Regions from separate parts of the Stenotrophomonas sp. STEN022 genome, predicted to be linked through region 4. Evidence: predicted binding sites of a transcription regulator. Region 4 holds the regulator's gene; each other region holds the start of a gene.

Region 1 (7,649 bases), on a different contig from region 4:
ACAGCAAGCCGGCTTGCCAACGCAGCGCGGCTTCCAGGCCCAGGGCATCAAGCTGCGGCGGCCGCAACAGCATGGACAGATTGCGTAGTTTGATCACAGTGCTGTCTGCCAGCTCGATGATCTGGTCGATATCGTCCTGCCGCCGTGGCTTGTTGTCTTCATCGCGCGCGGCGCAGGCGGCCAGCTTCATCGCGGTAATGGCCTGGCCGATATCATCATGCAGATCGCGTGAAATCGAGCGGCGCTCATCCTCCTGCAAGGAGAACAAGCGACCCGCCATGGCTTGCAACTCTGCGTTGCTGGTGGCCAAGGCGAGCCTGCCGTGCTCCAGCTCACTCAGGTCGCGGATGACAAAGAGCTGGCAGTTCCTGCCACCATGTTGCATCTGCTGGGAGATCACCATGGCGCGGAAAGGCTCGCCGCCCATCCGTGACAGCTGCACCGGTAGTTCGCCACTGCTCGAGCGCGGGCCATGGCCGCTCAAGCCGGCCAGCAATTGGATGGTGTCGTCGCCGCGGCCGCCGCCAATGCCCAGAATGTTGCTTGCAGCTGGATTGGCATAGAGAACTGTATCGCCGTCAGCGATCACAACGCCGTCAGGCAGCAGTGCCGCCAACTGCTCCAACTCAGCAGGCGACTGCTGGCCGTAGCTGGTGGCTGGTTTTGATGACCAGAGCTGCCAGCAGAGGAAAAGGAGCGTCGCACAAATTGCCACCGCGACCGCCGTCACACTTTGCTCCCGCCAGCCGGATGAGCCCGTTTCGCTTGCCGATAGTGCAACGAGGCCGGCCGCAAAAAAAGCGGCTCCGGCAAGCAACCAAAGCGTGCATGCGCGCCGCCGCGGGGGCGCGACGGGCACGGATGGAGCGGAAGAGGCCGGATCGGCTTGCATGGTGAAAGGGGGTTTGTACAAGCGTTGGCCCAGTTTAACGGCTTGTGCACAGAGCGCACGACGAAGTGCTCAATTCTGCCGAGTTGGTGCCGTTATCGAATGGGTACCCGGTTTGTCGGGCATGGAGATAGATCGCGTGGATCGCGGCGTCATAGCTAGCCTGCTTCGTCATCCGTTGAACGCGGCCGTTGTGCTGTTGGACACGGACGGGCAACCATTGGCCGCCAATGGCATGGCCAGAGAGCTTGGCCTGCCCGAACGCCTGTCACGTTATTGCTTGCAACTTGCCGGCATCCGCCAGGGACTGGATCAGCACGAGGCAGTGGCCTGCCCGCTGCCGGGTGCCGGTCAGCGGCTGGACGGCTGGCTCAGTGTGGTCCAGTCGCCGTCTGCGACTCCATTGGGCTATCTGTATTCCGTGGCCAGCGACACTGAGGCGCGCAACGCCCGTTGGGCGATGGCAATGGAGTCAGCAGGTCATAGCCTGTGGGACTGGGATATCGTCAGCGATGCGATTACCCACGCCAATCCGGCACATGTCCCCAATGCGGCGCAGGCCGGCATCGGCCTGCTTGATGAAGCACATCCGGAAGACCAGCTACTGCTGCGTCAAGCCATTGCCGCGCACCTGCATGACCCACAGGTGCCCTTTGCCTGCCAGTTTCGGCTGCGCCAGGCCGATGGCAGCTGGCGTTGGGTGCTGGACCGAGGGCAGGTGGTCACCCGTGCTGGTGATGGCCAGCCGTTGCGGATGGTTGGCACCTATACCGACATCCAGCAACAGAAATCGCTGGAAGATGAGCTGCGCTCACAGCAGGCCTTGTTGCGCCGCGCGCAGCGCGTGGCTGGCATGGGCAGCTGGGTATGGGAGCCGCAGCGCAAACGCGTGCAGTGGTCCGAAGAATTCGCCGCCGCCATTGGTTGGAGCGATGCCATACTGCCGACTGAGCGGCAGTGGTTGCGCAACCTTGCCAGCGACGCCCGCACGCATCTGTTCTGCAGTTGGCGACGGCTGCTGGATGAGGCCAAAGGTGGCAGTTTCGATATCACCTGGGGGCGCGATCCGGTGACCCAGCAGCAGCTGCGCATCTGGGTGGAGCTTGACTACGACGCCGCTGGCGGCCTGCAGCGGGTGCTGGGGCAGGTGCAGAACATCAGCAATCAGCGCCGTACCGATGCCTTGATACGCTGGCGTACGGAATTGCTGAACCGGGTGTCCGCGCTGGGCCGTATTGGCGGTTGCGAGATCGAGGTCAGCACCCGTGCGATGCAATGGACCGAGGAGTGCTACCGCATCCATGGCCTGCGCAAGGCGCCGGTGACCCTGGACCAGGCATTGGACCTGTACATCCCGGACTCGCGCGACAACTTTGAGTCGGCGTTGCTGCGCATCGCCGAAGGCGGGCTGCCAGAGCAGCTTGATCTGTGTTTCTACCGACCCTCCGGTCAACGGGTGTGGGTGCAGGTGCTTATCGAACTGGATCAACGCGACGGCCTGCCTGAGCGTTTTGTGGTGCTGTTCCGCGATATCACCCGCGAACGCGAGGCCGATGAGCGCCTGGAGCTGTTGGCGCACTACGACCTGCTGACCGGCTTGCCCAATCGCATGCTGCTGCGGGAGCAGGGTTCGGAAGCGATCATCGAGGCGCGCGAACGCGGTGCCATCCTGGCAATGCTGTTCATCGATCTGGATGGCTTCAAGAGCATCAACGACACCTTCGGTCACGCCACCGGTGACATGTTGCTGAAGGCTGCCGCGGCACGCCTGCACCAGAACCTGCGCAATGCCGACCTGTTCGCCCGCTTCAACGGTGATGAGTTCATCGTGATCCTGCGCAACCTGGTTGAGCCGGATGACGCGGGGCATGTGGCGCGCAAGCTGATTGCTTCGTTGGCGGAGCCGTTGTACCGCGAGGATGTCACCTTGAAGGTTGGTGCCAGCGTCGGTATCGCATTGCTGGACGAAGGTCGCAGCGACTTCGACAGTCTGCTGCGAGCCGCCGATGCAGCGATGCATGCTGCCAAAGAGGCTGGCCGCAACACCTACCAGTACTACAGCCAGGATGCCTTGGCGCGTACCCAGCGCCGGGTCGAGATCGAACATGCACTGCATGGTGCGGTCGAGCGCGACGAGTTCAGCCTGGTCTACCAGCCTTTGGTGCACGCCAATGGTGATGCAACGCCCTCGATCGAGGCGCTGCTGCGCTGGAACAGTGGCAGGATTGGCTCGTGCAGCCCGGCCGAGTTCATTCCGATTGCCGAGAAGTGCGGCGAGATCATCCATATCGGTGACTGGGTGCTGCAGGAAGTCTGCCGGCAAGCAGTCGTCTGGCAGCAGGCCGGGCTGAAGTTCGAGCGTATTGCAGTCAACGTGTCGGCATTGCAGCTACGTGATCGCGGCTTCGCCGAGCGCGTTGTCAGCATCTGCCAACAATACGGCTGGCCGCCACAGCGCTTGGAGTTGGAGCTGACCGAGTCGGCACTGATCCGCGATACCGATGCATTGCGCCAGTGTTTTGATGTCTTTGAACAGCACGGCATTCCGCTTGCCGTTGACGACTTCGGTACCGGTTTCTCCAACCTGCACTACCTGAACCGTTTTCCAGTGCAGCGTCTGAAGATCGACCGTAGCTTCGTGCAGGGCATGCTGCACGATGCCGGCACCGCCGAGGTCACCCAGGCCATCGTGCATCTGGGGCATGCACTGGGCATGCTGGTGGTGGCTGAAGGCGTGGAAACCCCAGCCGAAGCGACGATGTTGATCCAGCAGGGCTGCGACGAACTGCAGGGTTACCTGTTCTCGCGACCACTGCGACCACGCGAGATGGTGCAGTGGCTGCGCAGCGGCCCTGGCGAGCTACTTGAATTGCCGAACCTTGGAACGATCACGACGATCAGCGCAACCCACTGATCGTCGGCGAGAGAAAGCAAAGAGCCCGGTTGCCTGATCCGCAACCGGGCTCTTTGTTTGTATTTCTGAATACATTTCTGCTTGGATATGGGAGCGGCGTCATCCACGAAGCTGGTGTTGCTGACAGGACTTCATCTGGCGACGTCGGTGCTTCGCGGCTATTAAAAGGCTGGGCGTGGCCCAGCCAAGCGCAACGCACCAAGGACAGATTGCGGCGCGACGGCAAAGGCTGCAGAGCACCAGCTCTCCGATGCCTTGCACTGATCCAGCTCAGGTTGTTCATTGCATCTTGGGGGCGGCGCAAGCCGCGAAGCCGGCAATGCTGACAGGCCTTCATCTGATGATGTCGTTGCTTCGCGGCTGACGCCGCTCCCACAAAACGGCAGTGCGCGTACATGGAGCCAGGCTATGCGCAGCGCACCACGAGGGGGGCTTAGGGAACGGACAGGTCCCAGTCGATGCAGCTTGTCAGCCAATCTGAGTCTGCGGCATGGCCAGGGCACTGGACTTGATCGCGCAGTGCACGCAACTCCAGCAGCTCTTGCTGTGCGCGCTGTTCAAGCCGCGCAAGTTGTTCGCGCCGGCTCAACGTACTGCCGTTGGCGGTAGGTGATGGAAGCATGGCGTCATCAGCCTGCGATGCTGGCTCGGCGTTGCTGTTGGCGGTGGAGCGGGGTATCAGCATATATCAGCGCGGTCGCAGCAACAGCAAAGCCCCGGCCAGGGGCCGGGGCTCGGATGCAAGGATGGAGCAGTGCGAGTTCAGAACAGCTCTACCGTGCCTGCGCCCATGCTCTGCTGGGAAACCGGCTTGTGCGGCGGGCGTTCCCATTCCACGCGCATTTCGCGCAGGCGGTTGCCGGTACGCTGCAGCGCGCTGACCATCTCGCCATCGAACACGCCGCCGTTGCGGTGCAGCAGTTCCTGCAGCGCCACGGCTTCGCGGTTGATCGCGCCAAGGCGATCAAGATGGGTGTGCACGCCGCCCAGGGCCTGGGTGGCGATGTCTTCGAACTGCAGGGCGCGCACGGCTTCGGCGACGCTGCCGTCGATGGCGCGGCCGCATTCGGAGATCTCGCGCATGCCGTCGCCCAGCGAGGCATTGATGGCGGCCACGCTGTCCAGCATCGAGGCGGCTTCGTGGCGTGCTTCGCGGGACCGGTCCATGTCGCGCGAGGCCATGTGGGTGACGGTTTCACGCACCTTCGCAATCGCATCCTTGGAGCTGTGCGCCAACTTGCGGATCTGCTCGTTGAAGGTGGTCGAGCGCTCGGAGAGGTTGCGCACCTCGTCGGCCACCACGGCGAAGCCACGACCGGCTTCGCCGGCACGCGCCGCTTCAATGGCGGCATTCAAGGCCAGCAGGTTGGTCTGGTCGGCAATTGACTTGACGTCTTCGAGCAGGGCGAAGATGCCGTCCAGATGCTGCGCCATCTGGTCGATGTGCTGCACGGTGTTGCTGCTCTGGCCGCTGACCTGCTCAAGTGCTTCCACCAGCTGTTCCATCTGGTAGCTGGCATTCTGGGCGAAACGGGCGACGTCGACACCGCCATTGCCACCGCCACCTTCATCACCGGCGCGGTCAACGATGCGGGCCAACGCCTGACTCTGCTGGCGCGACTTGCGGCTCATCGCATCGAAGCTGCCGCCGAGGCCACCGACGGCCTGCCGGATCAGCTCACGGGCGCGCTCGATCTCGCTGCGCGAGCCATCGATTTCGTTGCTGACGAAGCTGCGCAGCTCGTTGAGCAGCTGGTCCTGCTCTTTCAGTACCTTGGCGTGCTCAGGCGAGCGCTGGCTTTGCGAATGCACGCTCCACCAGGCAAACACCAGCCAGCTCAGCACCATGGTGGTCAGGATCGCCCACAGGGCCGCGGAGGGCCAGGACAGGGCGGCAGCGACCACAACCAGAAGGGTGAGGACAAGCGGGGCTGCCAAACGGATTGCAATACGTGAATACATGGACGTTCTCGGGAGAGTCACGAATGCAGTATCGGCAGTGGGCAGGGTGTCTTTAGCCCACTGGCGTGAATCCCGGGAGGTTTTGCGATGCAGGCCCGCAACCCATGCAATTGCGGGCCTTGGAAATCAGCGCAGGCGGCGCTCGATGGCTTCGAGCATGGCTTTGCGCGAGAACAGGAAATCCCAGTACGCGCCGCCCAGCTGGCGCCAAAGCACTGCCGAGCGCACCGCGGCCAGCAGCAGCGCACGGATCTCTGACACCACCATTGCCTGGCCCAGATAGTGCGGGTTGCCCTGCACCATGATCTTCGGCTTGAGCTGGCTGATGGTGTCCGCATACAGCGCGCCCATCGCACTCAATACGTCCGGGTGGCAGCTGTCGCTGCGGTCGCGGGCGATGTTGGCGGCGCGCTCGATGCCGGCTTCTACCTTGTCGACCGTGGCGCCTTCACGCACGAAGCGGCGTTCCAGCTGCATCACCGACAGGGCGAGCCGCGGCAGCAGATCGTCCTTGCCCTGGTTGCGGAAGTAGTCGCGCAGCAGGCGCAGGCCAGGCTCAACCTGGGTGGCACTGCCGTACACGGCAGCGGGCGAGCTGGCATCAATACGCATTACGCTGTCCATTGCGGTACGCACCACGGCGCTCTCCGAATGGCCGGTTTCTGCGATGCGGCGCACCTGCTGCAAGGCCTGGGCGATGCCGGCAAGGGCAAGTACGCGGTCATCGATGGAAAAAGTCATGGTCATCTCTCAAAGGGAAACAGGGGCGGCCAAGCGGCGCTCCAAAGGTGCATCGGTCGCCGCGATCACCGCGCCGCCCAGGCACTCCATGCCGTCGTACAGCACCAGCGACTGGCCGGGGGTGACGGCCCGTTGCGGGCGTGCGAAATACACGTCCAGCGTACCGTCATCACGCACCTTCACGGTGCAGGCTTCGTCGGGTTGGCGGTAGCGGGTCTGCGCGGTGCACTCGAATTCACGGGCGGGTGGGGTGCCGGCAATCCAGTGCATGGTTTCGCTGCGCAGCCAGTTGGACTGCAACCAGGGGCTGTCATGGCCTTGGTCGACGTACAGGATATTGCGGGCCACGTCCTTGCCGACCACGAACCACGGCGCCGCCGGGCGCCCACGCACGCCGCCGATGTTCAGGCCTTCGCGCTGGCCCAGGGTGAAATAGAACACGCCGGGGTGGCGGGCGATCACCTGGCCATCGGGGTCGTGGATCTCGCCTTCGCGGGCCGGCAGGTACTGGCCAAGGAATTCGCGGAAATCGCGCTCGCCGATGAAGCAGATGCCGGTGGAGTCTTTCTTGGCATGGGTGGGCAAGCCGGCATCGCGGGCGATGCGGCGCAGCTCGCTCTTCTCCATATGGCCGATCGGGAACAGGGTAGCTGCCAACTGGGTCTGGCCCAATTGGTGCAGGAAGTAGCTCTGGTCCTTGCCGCGATCGGCGCCGCGCAGCAGGCGCCAGCGGCCGCCGGAGTGGTCGACCTGGGCATAGTGGCCGGTGGCGATGCGCTCGGCGCCCAGCTCGCGCGCGGCGTCCAGGAAGTGCTTGAACTTGACCTCGCGGTTGCACAGCACATCCGGGTTGGGCGTGCGGCCAGCCGCATATTCGGCCAGGAAGTGCTCGAACACGCCCTGCCAGTATTCGTCGGAGAAATCGCGGAAGTGGAACGGAATGTCGAGCCGCCCACAGACCGCCACCGCGTCGCGGCGATCGTCCTCTGCACGGCAATGACCGCTGCCATCGTCCGCCCAGTTCTGCATGAACAATCCGGCGACATCCAGGCCTTGCTGGACCAGGGTGAGTGCGGCCACCGACGAATCCACGCCGCCGGAAACGCCCACCACTATATTTGGATTACTCACGGTGCCACCTGT
Region 2 (7,649 bases), on a different contig from region 4:
CGGTGGCGGTTTCCTGCAGGCGTTGCTCGGAGCTGTGGCGGTAGTCGCGGGCAGCGTTCCAGACGGCGAAGGCACCGATCACCAGCAGCGGCAGCAGGGTGGCAAGGATCAACAGATGCAGTCGGGAGTGGAGACCACGGGTACGCGGCAACTGCTCAAGCGCTGCCGATGCGGTAGTTGCCAAGCCTCAGTCTCCGGTTGCCGTTGCGGCGTAGTGCAGTTGGCAGCCGCCCCCAAGTGGCTGCCGCGGGCGGGGTGGCGCTGTTATGGCACGAACCCGGTACGGTTGGAAAGTACGGCTGGAGCCAGAAGGGAGGGCTGAGTACTGGTCCCCACTGTCCAATTCAAGCCGTGCAGGGCGGGTGTAGGCGGCAGCATTCGATGCGTGATTGCGGTCACGCTATCGCATCGCGTCGACTACCAGGGTTCCCGCGTCGTCTGCCAAGGCAGCAAACGGCGCAGATGGAGTCATTCGTGGTCCTTCTGGCAAGCGATATTGATTCCACTGTCAGGGGCGCTTCTGGCTCCACATCCATTCCCACATTGCCGGGTTGCGATAGGTGGGATCCCAGGCGTTGTGCTGGACATCCGGGTACTCGGTGTAGCGGAAGCCTGCCCCCAACTGCTGGCTGGCAGCGGCGATTGCGCGATCGTCGGTGGTCGGCACCAGCGCATCGAGGGCGCCGTGGAATATCCAGGTGGGTACATCGCGCAGGCGGCTGACGGCGCTGTGATAGGGGTCGGCAGCATTGGCCACCTGGTCGACCATCAGTCCGGGCCGGTCTGCACGCGGCGCTCTAAGTGCGCCGCAGATCGGCACCATTGCGGCGAATTGGCTGGGCCGGGTCAGGGCCAGCTCCCAGCTGCCATAGCCACCCATCGAGATGCCGGTCAGATAGATGCGTCGTGGATCGGCGGCGAACTCCTTGCTGGCCGCGTCCAGGACCGCCAACGCCATGCGTGCGTTGCGGCCACGCCATTCTTCACCCTCAGGAACCTGCGGGAACACCACCAGTGCCGGGAAGGTGTCCATGTTCTGGGTGAGCCAGGGACCAATCCCGGCCAAGGTAGGTTTGAGTCCGTCATCGCCGCGCTCGCCGGAGCCGTGCAGGAACAGCACCAGTGGCCGCGCGCCAGGCGAGGTGGCGGTAGTGGCGGGCACAAACACCTGGTAACGGAATTGGCGGCCCTCGAATTCGAGCTGTCGTGCGACGAACTGCCCCGTGGCCGGTGCGTTGTTGGTGGTTGAGGGCAGGCTGTTGCAGCCCATGAGCATACCCAGTAGACATAGCGACAGCAGAATGCGACCCATTGCGTCCGGCTCCATGGCAGAAGCCGCCAGCCTAGCGTGATTTTGCGTGTGCCAGAATGCTTGCGGATACACCGCTGTGGCGGTCTGCGCTGTTACTGGGAGTTGTGGATGAAAAAACTGCTGATCGTTGCGATGGCAACTTTGTTGGCCGCCTGCAGCCAGGGCCTGAGCGGCACCTGGAACGATGACGTGGGAACGCTGAGTTATACCTTTGATTCCGATGGCAAGGTAACGGTTGAAATGCTGGGAAAATCGCAGCAGACCCGCTATGCCCGCGATGGCAATATGCTGAAGGTTGCAGTGCCAGGCACCGAAGCAGAGTCGGTCGATTTCACCATCAATGAGGATGGCTCTTTGCAAGGCCCGATGGGCGTGCGTCTGCACAAGCAGGAAAAGTGAGGCATCCCCCGGCGGATTGATCCGCGCTGATGGTCCCAGCTCAGCCGCGCGCTGGCAGCTGAGCTGGAGACGTAGGGCCAAGCAATCGCGGCGGCCGACGTTTCCGGCATCAGCAGATGGCACAGGGGATGTGCTGGAAGGTGCTCATGACGCCTGCAGGAAGCCTTCGATCTCGCGCGCGGCTTTCCCTACCTGTGCGCTCAGCGATGCTTTCATATCTGCTGGCAATACCGAACGCGGGACCATGATGCTGATCGAGGCCAGTACGTTGCCGTCACCGTCACGCAACGGGTAGGCCACGGTCGAGACTCCGGGTTGGTAGAACGATTCGCTGATGGCATGGCCGCGCGCACTGTCGTCACCCAGCAGCTCGAACAGCTCATTTGGTGTTTTTGGCCCCTGTTCGGAGGTGAGTGCAAATGCCGGTTCCGGGTACAGCGAACTCAATTCCTGCTCGGGCATCGCCATCAACAGCACGCGACCAGTCGCGGTGCAATGTGCGGGTCGGCGTGCGCCGACGCTGACGCCTGAAGGGAGTTCGCCGATGGCGCTGGCATGGGCAACATAGACGACTTCGCGTCCGTCCAGCACGCTCAGCTGGGCTGAGTGGCTGGTGGTGTCACGTAACCGTTGAATGACGGGTTGCCCGATCTGCACGATGTCCATCGATGACAGATAGTCAAAGCCAAGACGCAGAATGCTGATGCCGAGGTTGTAGCCACCACTTGCGCTGTTGCGATCCAGGAAGCGCATCTGTTCCAGCGTCTGTACGGCACGGTAGACCGAGGCCTTGGGCATGCCGGTGCGCTGACAGACCTGGGTGAAGCTCAGTTCGCCACGTTGCCGTCCAAACAGCAGCAACATGTTCAGGCCTCTCTCCAATGCCGGCACCATGTAGCGATTGGGTTCTTTTGCCGGTGTTGCTTGGGGCGTCGACATATCCGTCCTCCCTCTAGTTGAAGACAAAGCCGTCATTGGCGGGCAGGTTCTGCCCGCTGACGGGGTACGAAAGGGCTGACCACTTGTCCATCGCAATGCTGTCGATGTCGGTGAGGTATTGCGATCGTTGCGGGATGCGTGTGCTTTTGTATGAAGCTTGCGTTTCGGTAGGCGCGTATTTGCTCGCCTGGTACTGGGTCAGTCTCGGCGTGATTGCGTTGAGACAGGAATTTTCTTTGAAAAAATCAGGCGTCATTGACCTCGAAGCTGCCGACCGATTTATCGGCCAGCTTGGTCGCGTGGAGGTGTTCATTCCGTATTTTTGGTTGTGTGTAATTGGTTCTCAGGCTCATGTTGCTTTCGTGCCTGCGGCTGGAGAGGTTGAGGTTTTATGATTGAAACTGAATGTCATTGCAGAAGCTGTAATTGAACATAGCAGTGTCAAAGGTACTGGCAATCAGGAAAATCGCCATTTGCGTGTGCTGTTATTCACAGATTTGATGCTCAATGCGAACTGTCTGTTGATTGCAGTGGCGGGATTTTGGTCTGCTCAACCGTTGAATCTAAATTTTGTTTAGCGAGTGAAACTGAGGCGTTCTTTTGGGTTGTCTGTGTTTGCTCAACGCCTGATGGCTGGGTGCTGACCATGCGCGGAAATCCGGTATTTGGTGTTGTGTTGGCGGGTGCCGATGATGAGGGTCTGCTGGCTTTATCGATTTGTTTATTTCTAGTTGAATATGTCGTGGCCGCCGTTTTTTGGGTTCTTCCTGCAACGCCGGAACGGCGAACAAGTTGAAATCGGCGTGGCAGCGGTGGCATACACATTTCTGCGTACAAGGCGGAGCGGGCTAAAGAAATGTGCGCGCTGGCCGATATACAAGGCAGCTTTCCGTGTGGGCCATTTTGTACTTGTCATGGTGATTATCTCGGCGGTGTTTGCAGCAGTAGTTGCCGGAGGCTTGGTTTGGCTCTGGCAGCGGCGCAATGGCGATGCTGCACGTCCGCAACGGCGGCTCCGTGTGCCGCCGTTGGCTGGCGCAGCGCCAGTCGAGGATGCTGCGGTCGTCGTCAGCGTTGATGATCTGCAGCGTCGCTTTCTGCTCAGCGCGCTGGGCGCCGCCGATACGCCTGCCGATGCGCTGCGCGTACAGCGGGCGGTGGTGGACGATGTGATCGCGGCATTGAGTCGTGCGGACATGTCCTCGCGCTATACGCCGCGTCGGCCGAACCTGCTGCCACAGCTGATCCAGAGTGTGAATGACAGTACTGCCTCGTCGCGCTCCATCGCCCGCATTATTGGTAGTGATGCGGTACTGGCGGCAACGCTGTTGCGTATCGCCAACAGTTCCCTGTATCGCCTGCAACGGCAGGACATCCAAAGCATCGAGCGGGCAGTGACGCTGATCGGCAACGATGGTATCCGTCAGATCATTTCCGCCGCGTTGGTGCAGCCGGTCATGGAGTCGGCCAGCGGCGTTGACGCGGAGTTCTCGCGCTTGCTCTGGGAGTACACCTTGCGGGTATCGCTGGCTGCTGCCGACCACGCGCGCAGCGTGGAACGCGAGGATGGCTTCGCTGCCCAGCTGGCTGGTCTACTGCTGGGCCTGAGCGCGGCAATGGCAATGCAGGCCGCCGCCGATGTGCTGGCGCGGCCGCCGCTGCGGGTACGTGAGCCGGGCACCTTGTTGGAAGTATTGGAGCGTTGCAGCGCACCGACCGCGGTGCGGATTGCCGGGCATTGGAAGTTGTCAGCGCCGATCGTGCAGGCGCTCAAGCAGGTGAACGCGCCCGCTGCTGCTGGTTTGGCACGTTCGCTGCAGATCGGGCAGCTGGCCGCGAGCGCAGCGATGCTGCATGCGCAGGGCCTGATGAGCGAGGTGGAGGCCAATGCGGCGCTCGCCAGCCAAATGCCCGAACACGTGGCGGCATGGTTGTGGAAGCGAATGACGCAGGCAGACGGCACATTGGAGTGAGGCGGGCAGCGCCGGGATACGGCGCGCCGTGTCTGTGCCCGGATGTCTGGTAGGGCATCGCCCCGCAATGTCGACTGCTCGGGCTAGAGCTGCGACTCCAGTGGCAACCAGCTGATCACCTGGGTGCTGGCGCGCTGCATCAGTCCGGTGTCCGGTTCTGTGCGCAGGCTGATCGGCGGCGTGCTGGCACGGTCCAACCAGCGCAGCTCGTGATCCTTGTTGAGATACACCCAGTAACTCAACTCAGCACTGGACAGGCGCAGGTATTCCTCGCGCAGGCGTGCGGCCAGTATCGGGTCATCGAACAGTGCGCCCATTTCGGTATTGAGGTAGGCCGAGCGCGGGTCGAGGTTGAACGAGCCGACGAAGCCGCGGCGATCGTCCACCACGAAGGCCTTGGTGTGCAGGCTGGCACCGCTGCTGCCGAAGGTGGATGCCTTCTCGATGTGGCCACGGGCTTTGAGTTCGTACAGCTGCACGCCGCCGGCCAGCAACGGGCGCCGGTAGTGCATATAGCCGCTGTGCACGGCGGGCACGTCGTTGGCTGCCAGCGAATTGGTGATGATGCCAACCTGCACGCCGTTCTCGGCCTGCTGGATCAGACCCTTGGTGCCAACCGCACCGGGCACGAAGTAGGGCGAGATCAGCAGTGATTTGTGTTTGGCGCTGCTCAGCACCTCGACCAGCCGGGTGACCAGCCATTGGCTGCTGTCGCCGCCACTGGGCTTGCGTGGCGGGTCGGAGCGGATCCTTACGCCGTCGGTCCAATGCAGGTCCAACTGCTTGCTGAGATAGGCATCGGTGAGGTGAGCGCGTACTCGCTGCAGGTAGGGCGCGGCTTCCTGTTGGCGTGCGTCCAGCTCGGCCTGGCTGATGAAGTTGGCCATCTGCTGGTCGGTGCTTTGATGCAGGGCGGCGATCGGAACCACCGCGTCGCTGTTCCAGAAGTCGTCGAAGATGCTGCTGGCATCGTTGGCGACCGGGCCGGCCAGCAGCAGATCCAGATCGCGGAAGTTCACGTCCGGTCGGGCGTCGAAATATTCGGCGCCGATATTGCGGCCGCCAACGATGGCAACGCGGCCGTCAGCGATCCACGCCTTGTTGTGCATGCGGTGGTTGATGCTGAAAACCCGCTGCACCATCTCGACCAATCGCCACAGACCGTCGCGGTTGCGGAAGGGGTTGTACAGGCGGATCTCGATGTTGGGATGCTGGTCCAGCGCCAGCATCTGCGGGTCCAGCCCGGCAGCATTCATGTCGTCCAGCAGCAGGCGTACGCGCACGCCACGTTCGGCGGCCTGGTAAACGTCATGCGCTAGCAGGTGGCCGAGCAGATCGTCGTGCCACATGTAGTACTGCAGGTCCAGGCTGCGCCCGGCCTGGCGGGTGATGATGGCGCGCGCGGCGTAGGCCTCGAGCCCATCAGACAGATACACCGCACCGCTTTTGCCCGGGTGCTCGGCCAGCAAAGGCTGCAGTTGGCGGTCGATCAGGGTCTGCTGTGCCTGCAGTGGCAGGGCCTGGGAAGGCGTGCCGACTGCCTTCGGGGTGAGGTGATCACCCAGCAGCAGGCCGCTACCGATCAGCAGCAGTACCACGGCCAGCAGATAGGCCAGGAATCGCAGCAGGCGTCTGGGGCGGTGCTTGTTCTCCATGCGCGCATCCTAGCCGTGTTCGTGGCTTGGCGGCAGTTTGTCCTGATTCCATGACGTTCCGGGGGTGCGGGGGACGGCTCCGGTGGGCGAGAATCGGGGTTTGCGTTTGCCGCGAGCCCTGTAATGACCGAACGTTCTTCCCCTTTCCGAGCGCCCAGTCTGGTGCTGCAGATTGTCATTGGCCTGATTGCCGGCATCGTGCTGGCGATGGTCTGGCCAGCCGGGGCGACCGCCGTTGGCCTGCTCGGCACGGTATTCATTTCCGCGCTGAAGGCCGTCGCGCCGATTCTGGTGCTGGTGCTGGTCACCGCCTCCATCGCCAATCATCAGCAGGGGCAGAAGACCCATATCCGGATGATCCTGTTCCTGTACGTGATCGGCACCCTGGCCGCGGCCATGGTTGGCGTGGCAGCCAGTTTCCTGTTCCCCAGTACGTTGACGCTGAAGGCCGTCGAGACCGGCATGAGCGCGCCGGGCGGTATTGGCGAGGTGCTCAAGACCTTGCTGATGCAGATCGTCGACAACCCGGTGCACGCGCTGCTCAACGCGAACTACATCGGTTTGCTGGCCTGGGCGGTTGGCCTGGGCCTGGCGCTGCGCCACGCCAGCCAGACCACCCGCACTCTGGTGGGTGATTTCTCCGATGCCGTCACCTGGGTAGTGCGGCTGGTGATCAAGCTGGCACCGCTGGGCGTGTTCGGTATCGTTGCCTCGCTGTTGGCCGAGTCCGGTCTCGGCGCATTGAAGGACTACCTGCATCTGTTGGCCGTGCTGATTGGCGCGATGCTGTTCATGGCCTTCTTCGGCAACCCGCTGATCGTGGCCGTGGTTACCCGCCGCAACCCCTATCCGCTGGTGCTGCGCTGCCTGCGCGAGAGTGGCATCACCGCGTTCTTCACCCGTTCCTCGGCGGCCAATATTCCGGTCAACATGGAGCTGTGCCGCAAGCTCGGTCTGCATGAGGACACCTATTCTGTAGCGGTGCCGCTGGGCGCGACCATCAACATGGCCGGTGCGGCGATCACCATCTCGGTGCTGACGCTGGCGGCGGTGCACACCTTGGGCTACGCGGTGGACCTGCCGACTGCGCTGCTGCTCAGTGTGGTTGCAGCCATTGGCGCCTGCGGTGCGTCCGGCGTGCCCGGTGGTTCGCTGTTGCTGATTCCGTTGGCCTGCGGCCTGTTCGGCATTCCCAATGAGATCGCCATGCAGGTGGTCGGTGTCGGTTTCATTGTCGGCGTGGTGCAGGACTCGGCTGAAACCGCCTTGAACTCGTCCACCGACGTGGTATTTGTCGCGGCGGCCGAACAAGCACGCGGACGCGCCTGATGGCCATGGCCGGGCGCATTACGCCCGCTGTACGCATCGGCG
Region 3 (7,649 bases), on a different contig from region 4:
TGGCGGCGCCGATGCCAAGCCGCGCACCGTTTCCGATCCGCAAGCCCCGCGTGCCCTGCCTGCCGAAGGCCCGGTGCAGGTGCAGTGGACCGACCCGGCCCAGTTCACCGAGCTTCGCTACAGCCGCAACCGCTGGGATGCCCAGCGTGGCGACTGGGTGGAGGATCTGGCCGAACACCTGCGCAAGCAGGCCAGCAAGCAGTTGCCGGAAGGGCAGAAGCTGGACGTGACCATCACCGACATCAAGCGTGCCGGCGACTACGAGCCGTGGCACGGCCCGCGTCTGGACGATGTACGCATCATGCGTGACATCTACCCACCGCGTATCTCGCTGCAGTTCACCTTGACCGATGCCAATGGCCAGGTCATCGACCAGGGCGAGCGCAAGCTGTCCGACACGGGTTATCTGCTCAACAGCAGCCTGCCCAACAACACCGACCCGCTGCGTTACGAGAAGCGTCTGCTCAATGATTGGGTACGCCGCGAACTGCAGGGCGATCGCAGTACTGCAGGGTTGTGATTCGCACCGCTTAGATTGGAAACAGAAAGGGCCGCAATGCGGCCCTTTTTGTTTCACCTGTAGTGCCGAGCCATGCTCGGCAGAAGCTTTGCCGGCACCACATCAGCACAGAGCCAACCCCTCCCCAACCCTCCCCTCCGCCTTCGGCGCAAGGGAGGGAGCAGAAGCATCACGCCGACAAATACACCCGCGGCGTGCGCTTGAGGCTGCACGGCAAGCGATAGGCGCTGGTATTGCAGCGCGGCGCCAACTCGGAAATGGTCGGCGCATTGCCCCACAACTGCACGATGCTGCCACGTGCGGCCTGCGGGTGATCGGTCAGGTCCACGGTCAACATGTCCATCGATACACGACCAATCAACCGACCAGGTACGCCGTCGATCAGCACCGGCGTGCCATTGGGTGCGAACTGCGGATAGCCATCGGCGTAGCCCATCGCAACCACGCCTACACGCGTTGGCTTTTCAGCAACAAAACGCGCGCCATAACCCAGCGGTTCGCCGACGGCGAGTTCGCGCACCGCGATCACCCGCGACTGCAGGGTCATCACCGGACGCAGCTGCGCGGCATGCGGGCTGGGCTGCGGATACAAGGGATCTGCGCCGTACAACATCAGGCCCGGACGTACCCAGTCACTGCGCACATCCGGCCAGCCCAACAAGGCCGGCGAATTGCACAGACTGGTTTCACCGGCCAAACCTTCTGTCGCACGGACGAAGACATCCAGCTGCTCGCGGGTGCGGTTGCTGTCCAACTCATCGGCACGCGCCAGGTGGGTCATCAACACCAGCGGGCCAACCTGCGGCAGTGCGCTCAGGCGTGCATGCGCATCGCGGAATTCCTCCGGCGACAGACCCAGCCGGTGCATGCCGCTGTCCAGCTTCAGCCAAATGCGTAGCGTGGCATCGGTCTTGAATGCTTCCACCGCCTCCAGCTGCCACGACGTTGCCACCACCACCCAGAAATCATGCTCGACGATCAACGGCAGCTCGGCCGCGTCGAAGAAGCCTTCCATCAACAAAATCGGGCCACGAATGCCGGCCTGACGCAGCTCCAGCGCCTCTTCGATGCAGGCCACGCCGAAGCCATCGGCCTCGTCCTGCAGCGCACGGGCGCAGCTCACCGCGCCATGGCCATAGGCATCCGCCTTGATGATCGCCAAGGCCTTGCCACCGCCGAGCTGGCGGGCCAGCCGGTAGTTGTGGCGCAGTGCGTCCAGGTCGATCAGTGCCTGTGCCGGGCGCATCAGTGCTGGCCCTTGCCGTAGCGGAAGATATCCAGGCCTTCGGTGCTGATCTGCGGCTGCTTGCCGCTCATCAGATCGGCCAGGTAACGGCCGGAGCCGGCCGCCATGGTCCAGCCCAGGGTGCCATGGCCGGTATTGAGGAACAGGTTGCGATACGGCGTTGCGCCGATCACTGGCGTGCCGTCCGGGGTGGCCGGGCGCAGGCCGGCCCAGAAGCTGGCCTGCGACAGGTCGCCGCCATCCGGATACAGGTCCTTGACCACCTTCTCCAGCGTGGCGCGACGACGCGGCTCCAGCGACAGATCGAAACCGGCCACTTCGGCCATGCCACCAACGCGGATGCGGTCTTCGAAGCGGGTGATGGCGATCTTGTAGCTTTCGTCGAGGATGGTCGAATTCGGTGCCATCGCCGCATTGGTGATCGGCAGGGTCAGCGAGTACCCCTTCAGCGGGTACACCGGCAGCTGCATGCCCAACGGTGCCAGCAGCTGCGGCGAATAGCTGCCCAGCGCCAGCACATAGTGATCGGCGGTCTCAAGCTTGCCATTGATGCGCACGCCGGTGATGCGGTCGCCCTCGGTCTGGATCGAAGCGATGTCCTGGTCGAAGCGGAACTCGACACCGGCCGCTTCGGCCAACGCCGCCAGCTTGGTGGTGAACAGCTGGCAGTCGCCGGTCTGGTCCTCGGGCAGGCGCAGCGCGCCGACCAGCATCTCGGTCTTGCCGGCCAACGCCGGCTCAACCCGGGCAATGCCCTGGCGGTCCAGCACTTCGTAGGGCACACCGTATTCGCGCAGTACCTCGATGTCCTGCGCGGCGGCGTCCAGCTGCTGCTGGGTGCGGAACAACTGGGTGGTGCCCAGTTGGCGACCTTCGTAGTCGATGCCGGTGGCGGCGCGCAGCTCGTTGATGCAATCGCGGCTGTAGTCGGACACCCGCACCATGCGCGCCTTGTTGACCGCATAGCGGGCCGAGGTGCAGTTGCGCAGCATCTGCCACAACCAGCGGTACTGGGCGATGTCGGCGGTCGGGCGGATCGCCAGCGGCGCGTGTTCCTCGAACAGCCACTTGATCGCCTTGAACGGCACGCCCGGGGCGGCCCACGGCGAGGTGTAGCCGAACGACAGCTGGCCGGCATTGGCAAAGCTGGTTTCCAGCGCCGGCGCCGGCTGCCGATCCACCACGGTGACCTCAAAGCCGGCCTGCCGTAGATACCAGGCACTGGTCGTGCCGATCACACCGCTGCCAAGCACCAGAACACGCATTTTCATTCTCCGGACCACATCATTCCCTGCGCACGGGATGGCAGGGGCTAGGAACGGCGCAGTATATTCAGGGTCAACCAGTGTTTTTAGCTGTATTGATATGACAGATCAGGGTAATTTCCTGTTTCGTTCATCATAAGCAGAGCCACCATGGCCACCCGCAGCCGCGAACTGGACAAGATCGACCGCAAGATCCTGCGCATCCTGCAGCAGGAGGGGCGCATCTCCTTCACCGAGCTGGGCGAGCGCGTCGGCCTGTCGACCACGCCCTGCACCGAGCGCGTGCGCCGGCTGGAGCGAGAAGGCGTGATCACCGGCTACTACGCGCGCCTGGACCCCGCCTCGGTCAAAGCCAGCCTGCTGGTGTTCGTGGAGATCAGCCTGGCCTACAAATCCGGCGACATCTTCGAAGAGTTCCGGCGCGCGGCGCTGAAGCTGCCCAACGTGCTGGAGTGCCATTTGATGTCCGGTGATTTCGATTACCTGCTCAAGGCACGCATCAACGAAATGGCCTCCTACCGCAAGCTGCTGGGCAGCACCCTGCTGACCTTGCCGCACGTCCGCGAATCCAAAAGCTACATCGTGATGGAAGAAGTAAAAGAAACCCTGTGCCTGCCAATAGCAGAGTAATGCCGAGCCGTGCTCGGCACTACGCACCCTCCCTTTGGCCGCAGGCCAAGGGGAGGGTTGGGGAGGGGTCGCTTTTAGCTTTGGCTTGGAATGCCTCCTGCCGAGCATGGCTCGGCACTACATGGGTCAGCGGGTGCCGACCGGCGGCGGCACCACCTGCTGCCCAACGCCACTGGGCACGGTGTCGTAGTAACGATTGGTGCGGGTGTCCAATACCCGACCCGGGCTGGTCTGGCGCATATGCGGCGCCGGCTGACCCTTGCTGTCATAGATCGGCCGCACGGGCTGCGGCGGCTGAGTGATCGGCTTCACCTTCGGTGTCGGCTTGGGCTTGGTGACCGGTCGTGGCGGCAACGGCCGCACCTCCTCCTGCCGCTGGTCGGATGGCACCGTCACCGGCGGCCGCGACGGCGGTGGCAGCGTCACCGGACGCGTTGCGGTGGGTGACGGTGGCTGCTGCAATTGCGCCTGTGCGAACAACGGCACGAGCGCCAGCACTGCCAACGTCAGATACGTCATCCGTTTCATCGGCATCTCCCGTTCTTCCACCAGCCGAGCATGCGCCGGCACAGCTTGCGCCGCCATGAATGCGCGCTTGGACTGCCCCGTGCCCGCCCCTACCATTGATATCTGTCCCACGGATGCAGCGCCATGACCGCCTTCGATCTAACCCCTCCCAGCAACGCCGAACGTGATGCCCTGATCGCCGGGCTCAGCAGCGAGGAACAGCGCGTGCTGCTGCATCACGGCACCGAGGCGCCGTTCTGCGGCGTGTTCCTGGATAACAAGCGTGATGGCGTGTACTGCTGCCGCCTGTGTGCGCTACCGCTGTTCCGTTCCAGCACCAAGTTCGACTCGGGCACCGGTTGGCCCAGCTTCTTCGCGCCGTTCGATCCAGCGCATGTTCGCGAGATCCGCGACATCAGCCACGGCATGATCCGTACCGAGATCGTCTGCGCACGCTGCGGCAGCCACCTCGGCCATGTATTCCCGGACGGCCCGCCGCCGACCTTTGAACGGCATTGCTTGAATTCGGTGTCGCTGGGCTTTGTCGAGAACGGCCAGCCGTACCCGGACCCGCTGCAGCGTGGTGGAGCCGAAGCGCAGCCCGCAGCGTAAGCAAGCGCACCTCCTGTGGTGCCGAGCCATGTTCGGCTGAGGCCTTACCGTGTAGTGCCGAGCCATGCTCGGCAGAAGCATCACCAGTAGAGTCTCAGCCGAGCATGGCTCGGCTCTACAGGGGCTGCTGTGCTCAGCCTACAGATTTTCCGCTGACGGCCGACAACGGGATATCCCCTCCCCTTGTCTGCCCCCATGCTTATCATCGTCGGCCTGCTCGTTGTCATTTTCGCTGTCCTGGGCGGCTACGTTGGTGCGCATGGCCGCCTGGGCGCGCTGTGGCAGCCCTACGAGCTGGTGATCATCGGCGGCGCCTCGTTCGGCGCGTTCCTGATCGCCACCCCGCTCAAGACCGTCAAGCAGACCTTGCGGGCCACGCTCAGCGTGTTCAAGGGCCCGCAGTACAAGCAGCAGGACTATCTGGACGTGCTCAGCCTGCTCTATGAACTGCTCAACAAGGCGCGTCGCGAAGGCTTCATGGCGCTGGAGGAACACGTCGAGAACCCGCAGGACAGCGCGGTATTCGCCAACTACCCGAAGGTGCTGGCCGACCACCATCTGCTGGACTTCATCACCGACTGCCTGCGGCTGATGATCGGCTCCAACATCGAGCCGCATGAGCTGGAACCGCTGTTGGAACTGGAGCTGGAAAAGCACCACCACGAGGCAATGGAACCGGCCCACGTGCTCAACAAGGTCGCCGACGGCCTGCCCGGCTTCGGCATCGTCGCCGCGGTGCTGGGCATCGTCATCACCATGGGCTCGATCGGTGGCGACATCAAGGAAGTGGGCGCGCACGTGGCTGGCGCGCTTGTCGGTACCTTCCTCGGCATCCTGCTGGGTTATGGCTTTGTCGGTCCGCTGGCAGCGGCGTTGGAAGCACGCGCCGAGCAGGACGCACGCATCTACGAATCGGTGAAAACCGCGCTGCTGGCCTGCCTGCGTGGCTACAACCCGAAGATCGCGCTGGAGTTCGCCCGCAAGACCGTGCCCTCGGCACTGCGCCCGGGCTTCAGCGATTTCGAGCAACACCTGAAGTCGATCAAGTAAGGCGCACGCCATGACCGAGACCAAACCCACGGTGATCGTACGCCGGGTGAAGAAAGTCCAGGGCGGCGGCCACCACGGCGGTTCGTGGAAGGTAGCCTACGCCGACTTCGTCACTGCGATGATGGCTTTCTTCATGGTGCTGTGGCTGATGGCCGCCACCACCAAGCCCGAGCGCGCGGCGATATCCGAATACTTCCGCAACCCCAGCCCCTTGAGCGGCACCAGCAGCACGCCGGCTCCGGGCATGGCCGGCCCCGGCGGTGCCAGCACCTCGATGATCAAGCTGGGCGGTGCCACCGATGTCTCGCGCGGCAACAGCAATGACCCCTTCCAGAACCAGCAGGAAGCGGTGCCCACGCCGGTACAGGAGCGCGAGCGCGACAAGCAGCGGCTGGAAGCACTGAAGCAGGAGTTGCAGGAAGCGATCAGCAAGAGCCAGGCGCTGGAGCCGTTCAAGGATCAGCTGCTGCTCGACATCACCCCGGAAGGCCTGCGCATCCAGATCGTGGACAAGCAGAACCGGCCGATGTTCGACCTCGGCAGTGCGCGGCTGATGCCGTACACGCAGACGATCCTGGTGGAGCTGTCGCGCTACATCAACCAGGTGCCCAATCACATCAGTCTCACCGGCCATACCGACACCACCGCCTATTCCACCCAGGTCGGCTACGGCAACTGGGAGCTGAGTGCGGACCGTGCCAATGCCGCGCGGCGGGCGCTGCTGGAAGGCGGCATGGACCCGGCCAAGGTCGCGCGTGTGGTCGGATTGGCGTCTTCGGTACTGTTCGACAAGGCCAATCCACAGAACCCGATCAATCGCCGTATCAGCATCGTGGTGATGAGCCAGGAAGCCGAAGCGGCGGCACTGAACCAGGCCGACAGCCTGCCGGTACCGGTGGCCACCGTCGTCCCGGCGGCCGCTGCTACGGCCCCGGCTGATGACATCAGCGACGGCCCCGGTTGAGCCCTGTTCCGGCAGCAGGGGCCCGCTGCGCCTACAATAGGCGTCTTTTTCCTATTAGCCGAACACCATGTCCAAGCTCTCCAAAGCCAAGCGCGACAAGCGCAAGAAGCAGGCCCCGCGCCGCCCGTTCGCCCGTCTGAACGCCCAGCAGCAGGTGCAGAACCACGCCGTGCTGGTCAACGAAGAAGGCCAGGTCGTGGCCGCCATCGGCCTGCAGGGCAATGAGTGGCTGCTGGCCATCGGCGGCCAGACCATGGGCAATGCCGACAACCCGGTACCGATGCTGGCCATGCTCAAGCACCTGGCCAATGTGCAGGAGAAGGAAGGCCGCAAGGTCACCCTGGAGTACTCCGCAGCGCTGCAGCAGATGATCGACGACCTGGCCGCCGACGAGGGCAAGACCGCCGACGACTACCTGGCCGGCCTGGTGTCCGAGTTTGAAGGCATCGAAGGCGAAGAAGCGACTGAAGCAGCTGCTGACGACGTCGCCGAAGAGACCATCGCGATTGCCGAAGAAGTCCCGGCTGACGACGACAAGTCCAAGGCCTGAGTCCAAGGCCGAACGTGACGGTCTATATCGACGATGCAGTACATCCCTGGCGCGGTGAGCGCTGGGCGCATCTGATGGCCGACACCTTGCCCGAGCTGCATGCGCTGGCGCAGCAGCTCGGGATTCCACGCAGGGCCTTCCAGAACCGCCCCAGCGGCGTGCACTACGACGTGCCAGCGCCGCTGCGTGAGCAGGCCATCGTGCTCGGTGCGCAGGCGATATCGCGGCATACCGATCGTGCGCAGATGCGCCGGGTGATTGCCAATGCGCGGGCGTTGTACCAGCCCTGATGAATGCACCGTAGA
Region 4 (7,649 bases):
CAGGAAGTGGCCGGCATGCGCCACCTGATCGAGCGCGAGATGAACCGCTTCACCGATGAGCGCCTGCGCGGCAGCGCGGTGCGCGCCAATGCACTCGACCTGATGGACGAATACGGTTTCGACGCCGGCCTGGCCCGCGACGTCGCCACCCAGATCCCGGCCGACATCGACCCCAGCCGCGCCCGCGGCCTGATGCTGGGGCTGATCTCCAAGAAGCTGCCGATCGCCCCGGTCGACCCGATGGAAACCGGCGGCGTGATCGCCCTGGTCGGCCCCACCGGCGCCGGCAAGACCACCACCATCGCCAAGCTGGCCTCCCGTTTCGCCGAAGCCCATGCCGCCCGCGACGTGGCCCTGGTCACCACCGATACCCAGCGCATCGGCGCCCGCGAGCAGTTGTACGGCTTCGGCCGCCAGCTCGGCATCGCCGTGCACGAGGCCAATAGCGGCACCGACCTCAATCAGCTGCTGCAGAAGCTGGCCGACTACAAACTGGTGCTGATCGACACCGCCGGCCTGGGCCAGCGCGACCGCGCCCTCACCGCCCAGCTGCAGTGGCTGCGCGCCGCCGGCCAGATCCGCACCCTGCTGGTGCTGCCGGCCAATACCGCCTTCCAGGACATGGACGAAGTGGTGCGCCGCTTCAGCGCCGCCAACCCGCAGGGCGTGGTGCTGACCAAGCTGGACGAGACCGGCCGCTTCGGTTCTGCCCTGTCGGTGGCGGTCGATCACCGCCTGCCGATCACCTGGGTGACCGACGGCCAGGACGTCCCGGAAGACCTTTATCGGGCCTCTGCCGCAAATCTTGTACTCCGCCTTGAAGATTTGCGCCGCGCGGCCGATATGCCCTGCAACACGGAGTTGAACAATGCAGTCGCGTGAGTACGCCAAGCTGACCAACACCTTCCCGCTGTCGGCAACCCGGCACGAACCCGCCGGCCCGGTACGCACCATCGCGGTCACTGGCGGCAAGGGTGGTGTAGGTAAAACCAATGTCTCGGCCAATCTGGCCGTGGCACTGGCAGGCATGGGCAAACGTACCCTGCTGCTCGACGCCGACCTGGGCCTGGCCAACATCGACGTGGTGCTCGGCCTGCAGCCCAAGCACACCCTGGCCGATCTGGTCGCCGGCCGCGCCACGCTGGAAGAAGTCATCATCGAAGGCCCGAACGGCGTGCTGGTCGTGCCCGCCGCCTCGGGCCGCCGACACATGGCTGAGCTGCAGCCTGCCGAGCACGTTGGCCTGGTCAATGTGTTCTCCGAGCTGGAACGCGAGCTCGATGTGATGATCATCGACACCGCCGCCGGCATCACCGACAGCGTACTGACCTTCTGCCAGGCCGCCCAGGACACCGTGGTGGTGGTCTGCGACGAACCGGCCTCGATCACCGATGCCTACGCACTGATCAAGGTGCTCTCGCGCGAGCGCGGCGTGGATCGCATCCAGGTCGTCGCCAACATGGTGCGCGACCCGAACGAAGGCCGCGCCCTGTACGAAAAGCTGGTGCGGGTCTGCGAGAAGTTCCTGATCGATGTCTCCCTGAACTACCTGGGCTGCGTGCCGCAGGACGACTGGCTGCGCCTGTCGGTGCAACGCCAGCAGCCGGTGGTCAAGCTCTACCCTTCCGCGCCGGCCTCGCTGGCCATCAACGAAATCGCCCGCCGCACCGCGCGCTGGCAAGCCCCAACCGCCCCGCGCGGCGGCGTTGAGTTCTTCCTGGAACGCATCATCCAGCAGAAGGTGAAGGCATGAACAATGCAGCCGCCCAATACCGTGAGGTCCAGCGCAACGCGGCCAATGACTGCATTGCCCGCCACGCCGACCTGGTACGCCGCATCGCCCACCACCTGGCCGCGCGCCTGCCCGCCAGCGTCGAGGTCGATGACCTGATCCAGGCCGGCATGATGGGCCTGATCGAGGCCTCGCGCAGCTATGACGCCGAACAGGGCGCTTCGTTTGAAACCTACGCATCGATCCGCATCCGCGGCTCGATGATCGACGAGATCCGCCGTGGCGACTGGGTGCCGCGCTCGGTGCACCGCCGCGCCCGCGATGCCGCTGCCACCATCCGCCGCCTTGAGCAGAGCAGCGGCCGTGCGGCCAGCGCCAGTGAAGTGGCCGAAGCGATGGAGCTGCCGCTGCCCGAATACATGCGCTTGGTCGAAGACGCCTCGCGTGGCCAGGTCTTGAGCCTGGAATCACGCATCGAAGACCAGGGTGAGCTGGACACCCCCAGCACCGGCGGCCCCAACCCGCAGCAGGTGCTGGAGCGCAGCCAGTTCGGCGCCGAGCTCGGCAAGGCCATCGGCCAATTGCCCGAGCGCGAGCAACTGGTGCTGTCGCTGTACTACGAGCAGGAATTGAACCTGAAAGAAATCGGCGCGGTATTGGGCGTCAGCGAATCCCGCGTCTGTCAGATCCACGGTCAGGCCACGCTGCGCCTGCGTAGCCGACTGAAGATTTTCGAGGCGGCCGACGCCGGGCTCGAAGAACCATGAAGAGGAAAGCCTTTTGAACAAGAACATGCGCATCCTGATCGTTGACGACTTCTCGACGATGCGTCGCATCGTCAAGAACCTGCTCGGCGATCTGGGCTTCACCAATACCGCCGAAGCCGAGGACGGGCATGCCGCGCTGTCGATGCTGCAGACGCAGTCGTTCGATTTCGTCGTCACCGACTGGAACATGCCGGTGATGACCGGCATCGAGCTGCTCAAGGCCATCCGCAACGATGCCAAGCTCAAGACCTTGCCGGTACTGATGGTTACCGCCGAGGCCAAGCGCGAGCAGATCATCGAGGCCGCACAGAGCGGCGTGAACGGCTACATCATCAAGCCGTTCACCGCGCAGACGCTGGAAGAGAAGCTCGGCAAGATCTTCGAACGCCTGGCAGCGAGCGCCTGATGAACCAGCCCGGGGAAGCATTGAGCGACAAATCGGCCCTTGTGCAGCGCCTGCAGGACGCACTGGCAGCATTGGAGAGTGGCGATGAGGCTGGCTGGCGCCGGGAAATCGACGCACTCGCCGCCCTGCGCACGCAGCCGATGATGTCCGGACTGGGCCGGCTTGCACGCGAACTGGGCCAGGCGCTGGGCGAACTACCCAGCGTGCCCAGCGAAGCGGGTGAGCTGGATGATGCCTGCGCGCGCCTGGACCACGTGGTGCAGATGACCGAGCAGGCCACCCATCGCACGCTCGATCTGGCCGAAGAATGCCGCGCGCTGACCGAGCGCTTGCGTGCGGACGGGCTGAATGCCGAACAGGGCGAAATCCTCGAACGCATCCGCCACAACCTCACCGAAGTAGCCCTGACCCAGAGCTACCAGGACCTGACCGGACAGATCATCCGCCGCGTCGTCGGCATCGTCCGTCGCGTGCATGAAGGTTTTGGCGCGCTCGGCCTGCCGCCGCCGGAAGAAGAAGCCCGCAACCAGGGCCTGGCTGGCCCCGCCGTCAATGGCCTGGACCGCCATGCCGTGTCACAGGTGGACGCAGACGACCTGCTCTCGGACCTGGGGCTGTAAGCCATGAGCGCTTTTGCCGACGACATCGCCGCCGACTTCATCCTCGAAGCGCAGGAAATCCTGGATCGCCTCGGCGAGCAGCTGGTGACGCTGGAGCAGGCACCGCACGACAGCGACCAGCTCAACGCCGTATTCCGTGGTTTCCACACACTGAAAGGTGGCGCCGGTTTTCTGGCGATCCACCCGATGGTGGAGTTGTGCCACGCCGCCGAGGAAACCCTGGGCATGGCGCGGGCCGGCAAGGCCGAACTGCTGGCGCATCATTTCGACGCCGCCCAGCAGTCGCTGGATTGGCTGCAGGCCATGCTCGACGCCGTGTCTTCGGGCACCGAACCGGAGCATGCACCTGCTGCACTGATCGCGCAGTTCGATGTTGGCGCCGCGCCAGTCATCGCAGCCGCGCAGCCGGTCGCTGCGCCGGCGGGTGACAGCGACCTGATCAGCGAAGACGAGTTCGAAGCCCTGCTCAACGAACTGCATGGCAGCGGTACGCCCGGTGCCCAGCCGATCGCTGCGGCAAAGCCCGGCGACGACCTGATCGACGAAGACGAGTTCGAAGCCTTGCTGGACAAGCTGCATGGCGGTGCTGCTCCTGGCGCTGTCGCTGTGCAGGCGATTCCTGCTGCGCCCAAGCCCAAGCCGGCCGCGGCACCCGCCGCACCCGCTCGCCCTGCAGCAGGCGCAGCCAAACCAGGCGCCGCGAAGGCTGCCGAGCCCGAGCACACCGTGCGCGTGGACACCAAGCGGCTGGATGCCATCGTCAACCTGATCGGCGAACTGGTGCTGGCCCGCAACCGGCTCAAGACCTTGCGCATGCGCCTCAAGGACGAAGAGCTCGACCGTGCAGTCTCCACCCTGGACATCGCCACCGCGCGCCTGCAATCGGCGGTGATGCGCACCCGCATGCAGCCGGTCGGCAAGGTGTTCTCGCGCTTCCCCAAGGTTGCCCGCGACGTTGCCCGCTCACTGCAGAAGGAAGTCGATCTGGAGTTGATCGGCGCCGATACCGAACTGGACCGCAACCTGGTCGAAGCACTGGCCGACCCGCTGGTGCACCTGGTGCGCAACGCCATTGATCATGGCGTCGAATCGCCGGAACTGCGCGAAGCCCAAGGCAAGCCGCGCATGGGCCGGGTGCGCCTGTCCGCACAGCAGGAAGGCGACTACGTCAGCATCGAAGTGCAGGACGATGGCGCCGGCATCGACCCGGAGCGCCTGCGCGCCAAGGCCCGCGACAAGGGCCTGCTCGACCCGGAAGCCGCCGCCCGCCTGAGCAGCGAAGAGTGCCTGCACCTGGTATTCCTGCCCGGTTTCTCGACCAAGCAGGAAGTCACCGATATTTCCGGCCGCGGCGTCGGCATGGACGTGGTGCAGTCGCGTATCCGCGAGCTCAGCGGCCAGATCCAGATCCAGTCCGAGCTGGGCCGTGGCAGCCGCTTCCTGATCCGCGTACCGCTGACCCTGGCGATCCTGCCGACCCTGCTGGTGCAAGCTGGCGAGGACGTCTACGCCCTGCCTTTGGCCCGCGTGATGGAGGTGCTGCACGCACCGGCCACCTCGCTGGGTTGGTTTGATGGTCGCGCGGTGCTGGACCGCAAATCCCACACCTTGGCCCTGCTGGACCTGCGTCAATGGCTGGGCATCACCCCGGCACCGTCGACGCTGCTGACCATCGTCGTGCTGCAGATGGGCGAAGCCCGCTTCGGGCTGGTGGTGGACCAGGTACGCGGCCGCGAGGAAGTGGTGATCAAACCGTTGCCACGTGCACTGCGCGGCTTGAACGGCTATGCCGGCGCGACTCTGATTGGCGATGGGCGCATGGCACTGATTCTGGATGTGGATGGGCTGCGTGGAGTGCAGGGGTAAGCAATGCAGACGCAAGCCGCCTGCAATCTCGCGATCCTGCTAGTCCCCTCTCCCGCCTGCGGGAGAGGGCGGCCCCGCGAAGACGGGGCGGGTGAGGGGTGCTTCCAGCTTTCAAAGCCAGAGCTGCCCTCACCCCAACCCCTCTCCCGCAGGCGGGAGAGGGGCTAACAACAGCTACAGCAACAACAGCTGCACCGCTCATTGATTCAAGACCGCTACAACGAGGCCGATATACGCACCATGGACCGACTCAGCATCATTGGACTCTTCCTCGCCCTCGCCTCCCTGGTGGGCGGCAGTATCCTCAAGGGCGCCGGCCTGTCCTCGCTGTGGTCACCTGCTGCGTTTGTGATCGTCATCGTCGGCACCCTGGCAGCAATCCTGCTGCACACCTCGCCGGCCGTGTTCAAGCACGCCTTCAAGATCGTGCGTTGGGTGATCCGCCCACCTGCCAGCGACCGTCGCGCGCTGGTCCAGCAGATCGTGGACTGGAGCAATATCGCCCGCCGTCAGGGCCTGCTCGGCCTGGAACCGCAGGTCGAGCTGCAGGACGATCCGTTCATCCGCAAGGGCCTGCAGCTGGTGGTCGATGGCGTCGAGCCGGACACCATCCGCCACATGCTGGAAATCGAACTCGGCAGTCAGGAGCAACAGGATCTGGCCGCCACCAAGGTATTCGAAGGTATGGGCATCTATGCCCCAACCCTGGGCATCATCGGCGCCGTGCTTGGCCTGATCGCGGTCATGAAAAACCTGGCCGACCCGAGCAAACTCGGCCACGGCATCGCTGCCGCGTTCACCGCGACCATCTATGGCATCGCCTCGGCCAACCTGCTGTTCCTGCCTGTGTCGGCCAAGCTCAAGGGCGTGATCGCCAGCAGTTGCCGTGAGCGTGAAATGATCATCGAAGGCCTGATCGCCATTGCCCAGGGCGAGAACCCGCGCAATATCGAGAACAGCCTGGCTGGCTTCGTGAACTGAATCATGGCCCGTCGCAAGCACCACGAAGAGCACGCCAACCACGAAGCATGGGCCATCCCCTATGCCGACCTGATGACGCTGCTGCTCGCCTTCTTCGTGGTGATGTACGCCATCTCATCCTTGAACGAAGGAAAGTATCGGGTCATGGCCGACGCCTTGACCACCGCCTTTGGCGGCGCGCCGCGCACCATCAGCCAGGTGCAGGTGGGCAACAAGCAGTTGCAGGGCGGCGGCTACGACTCGCCCTCGGTAATCAGTGCACCTAGCATGACTGGTGGCGCACTGGCAGACCCAACCCAGTTGCCGTCGATGGCATCGCATATGCGCATGCCTGTGTCGGCACACAATCAGGAACAGCTGCAGCGCGCCGAGCGCCAGCTCAACCAGATCGCCGACCGCCTCAGCCAGTCGCTGGCGCCGCTGGTCAAGCAGGGCGTCATCACCGTGCGTCGCACCGAGCTGTGGATCGAGGTCGAGATCAACAGCGACATCCTCTTCACCACTGGTTCGGCAGCCCTGGACGCCAGCGCTCGCAACACGCTCGGCACCCTGGCCGATGTTCTGCTCGATGCGCCCAACGGCGTGCGCGTCGAAGGTCACACCGACAATCTGCCGATCGCCACCGCGCAGTTCCCATCCAACTGGGAACTGTCGGCCGCACGTGCCGCCAGCGTGGTGCACCTGTTCGCCGACCATGGCGTGCAGCCGCAACGACTGGCGATGGTCGGTTACGGCCAGTTCCGTCCACGCGAAAGCAACGATGCGCCCGAAGGGCGCAACCGCAACCGGCGGGTGATGGTGATCATCCTCGCCGATTCGGCAGCGGCAGCCGATCTGCCGGCTGCCGGTAACACCACAGCCAGTACCAGCGATGAGGACGACAACGGCGGCACCTCTGCCGCAGGTGCCATTCGCAGCGCGGTACCGGCGGTCATCGAAGGAGTCCAATGATGCGCATCTGGGCCATAGCCAACCAAAAAGGCGGCGTCGGCAAAACCACCACCACTTTGTCGCTGGGCCGCGGCCTGGCCGCTCGCGGGCACAAGGTGCTGCTGATCGACCTGGACCCCCACTCCTCGCTGACCCGCGCCTTCGGCGTACCGGTTGAGCCGGTGCCGCAGGGCGTGCAGGAACTGTTCGCCACGCCACCACATGAGATTGCTGCGCTCGCCCGCCACAGTGATATTCCCGGGTTGGACTATCTGTGCGCGCAGGCCTCGCTGGCCACGCTGGAACGTCGCAGCGCCAACCAGCCTGGTCTGGGCCTTGCCCTGCAG

Evidence for each region. Region 4 encodes FliA, which starts transcription of late flagellar genes. Its sites were predicted from a motif close to TAAAGTTTNNCNNNCNNNGGCCGATAA; they were not measured.
Region 1: ACVOMF_RS04080 (methyl-accepting chemotaxis protein) is a predicted target of FliA. The motif match lies at 5,794-5,820, and genes of this name have one in related genera.
Region 2: ACVOMF_RS05550 (HDOD domain-containing protein) is a predicted target of FliA. The motif match lies at 3,500-3,526, and genes of this name have one in related genera.
Region 3: motA (flagellar motor stator protein MotA) is a predicted target of FliA. The motif match lies at 4,920-4,946, and genes of this name have one in related genera.

What each region holds. Positions count from the first base shown of each region.
Region 1 covers NZ_JBRREG010000011.1:2,378-10,026, forward strand. Annotated here, with positions in the region: partial or broken gene ACVOMF_RS04065 (sensor histidine kinase) at 1-628, opposite strand, end outside; gene ACVOMF_RS04070 (bifunctional diguanylate cyclase/phosphodiesterase) at 1,029-3,803, shown strand; gene ACVOMF_RS04075 (hypothetical protein) at 4,237-4,488, opposite strand; gene ACVOMF_RS04080 (methyl-accepting chemotaxis protein) at 4,566-5,765, opposite strand; gene hflD (high frequency lysogenization protein HflD) at 5,892-6,506, opposite strand; gene mnmA (tRNA 2-thiouridine(34) synthase MnmA) at 6,516-7,637, opposite strand; gene ACVOMF_RS04095 (NUDIX hydrolase) at 7,634-7,649, opposite strand, start outside.
Region 2 covers NZ_JBRREG010000016.1:47,905-55,553, forward strand. Annotated here, with positions in the region: gene ACVOMF_RS05515 (bifunctional diguanylate cyclase/phosphodiesterase) at 1-184, opposite strand, end outside; gene ACVOMF_RS05520 (carboxylesterase family protein) at 509-1,312, opposite strand; gene ACVOMF_RS05525 (hypothetical protein) at 1,421-1,711, shown strand; gene ACVOMF_RS05530 (IclR family transcriptional regulator) at 1,856-2,650, opposite strand; gene ACVOMF_RS05535 (hypothetical protein) at 2,734-3,045, shown strand; gene ACVOMF_RS05540 (hypothetical protein) at 3,046-3,228, shown strand; gene ACVOMF_RS05545 (hypothetical protein) at 3,288-3,446, shown strand; gene ACVOMF_RS05550 (HDOD domain-containing protein) at 3,565-4,623, shown strand; gene ACVOMF_RS05555 (phospholipase D family protein) at 4,707-6,278, opposite strand; gene sstT (serine/threonine transporter SstT) at 6,402-7,607, shown strand; gene ACVOMF_RS05565 (AzlC family ABC transporter permease) at 7,607-7,649, shown strand, end outside.
Region 3 covers NZ_JBRREG010000065.1:15,080-22,728, reverse strand. Annotated here, with positions in the region: gene ACVOMF_RS13910 (DUF3016 domain-containing protein) at 1-520, shown strand, start outside; gene alr (alanine racemase) at 690-1,766, opposite strand; gene ACVOMF_RS13900 (D-amino acid dehydrogenase) at 1,766-3,031, opposite strand; gene ACVOMF_RS13895 (winged helix-turn-helix transcriptional regulator) at 3,182-3,661, shown strand; gene ACVOMF_RS13890 (classical arabinogalactan protein 4) at 3,788-4,189, opposite strand; gene msrB (peptide-methionine (R)-S-oxide reductase MsrB) at 4,313-4,780, shown strand; gene motA (flagellar motor stator protein MotA) at 4,976-5,830, shown strand; gene motB (flagellar motor protein MotB) at 5,841-6,794, shown strand; gene ACVOMF_RS13870 (hypothetical protein) at 6,862-7,344, shown strand; gene ACVOMF_RS13865 (DUF4031 domain-containing protein) at 7,359-7,634, shown strand.
Region 4 covers NZ_JBRREG010000130.1:536-8,184, forward strand. Annotated here, with positions in the region: partial or broken gene ACVOMF_RS19150 (AAA family ATPase) at 1-882, shown strand, start outside; gene ACVOMF_RS19155 (MinD/ParA family ATP-binding protein) at 869-1,753, shown strand; gene ACVOMF_RS19160 (RNA polymerase sigma factor FliA) at 1,750-2,499, shown strand; gene cheY (chemotaxis response regulator CheY) at 2,513-2,905, shown strand; gene ACVOMF_RS19170 (protein phosphatase CheZ) at 2,905-3,525, shown strand; gene ACVOMF_RS19175 (chemotaxis protein CheA) at 3,529-5,391, shown strand; gene ACVOMF_RS19180 (flagellar motor protein) at 5,632-6,372, shown strand; gene motD (flagellar motor protein MotD) at 6,373-7,323, shown strand; gene ACVOMF_RS19190 (ParA family protein) at 7,323-7,649, shown strand, end outside.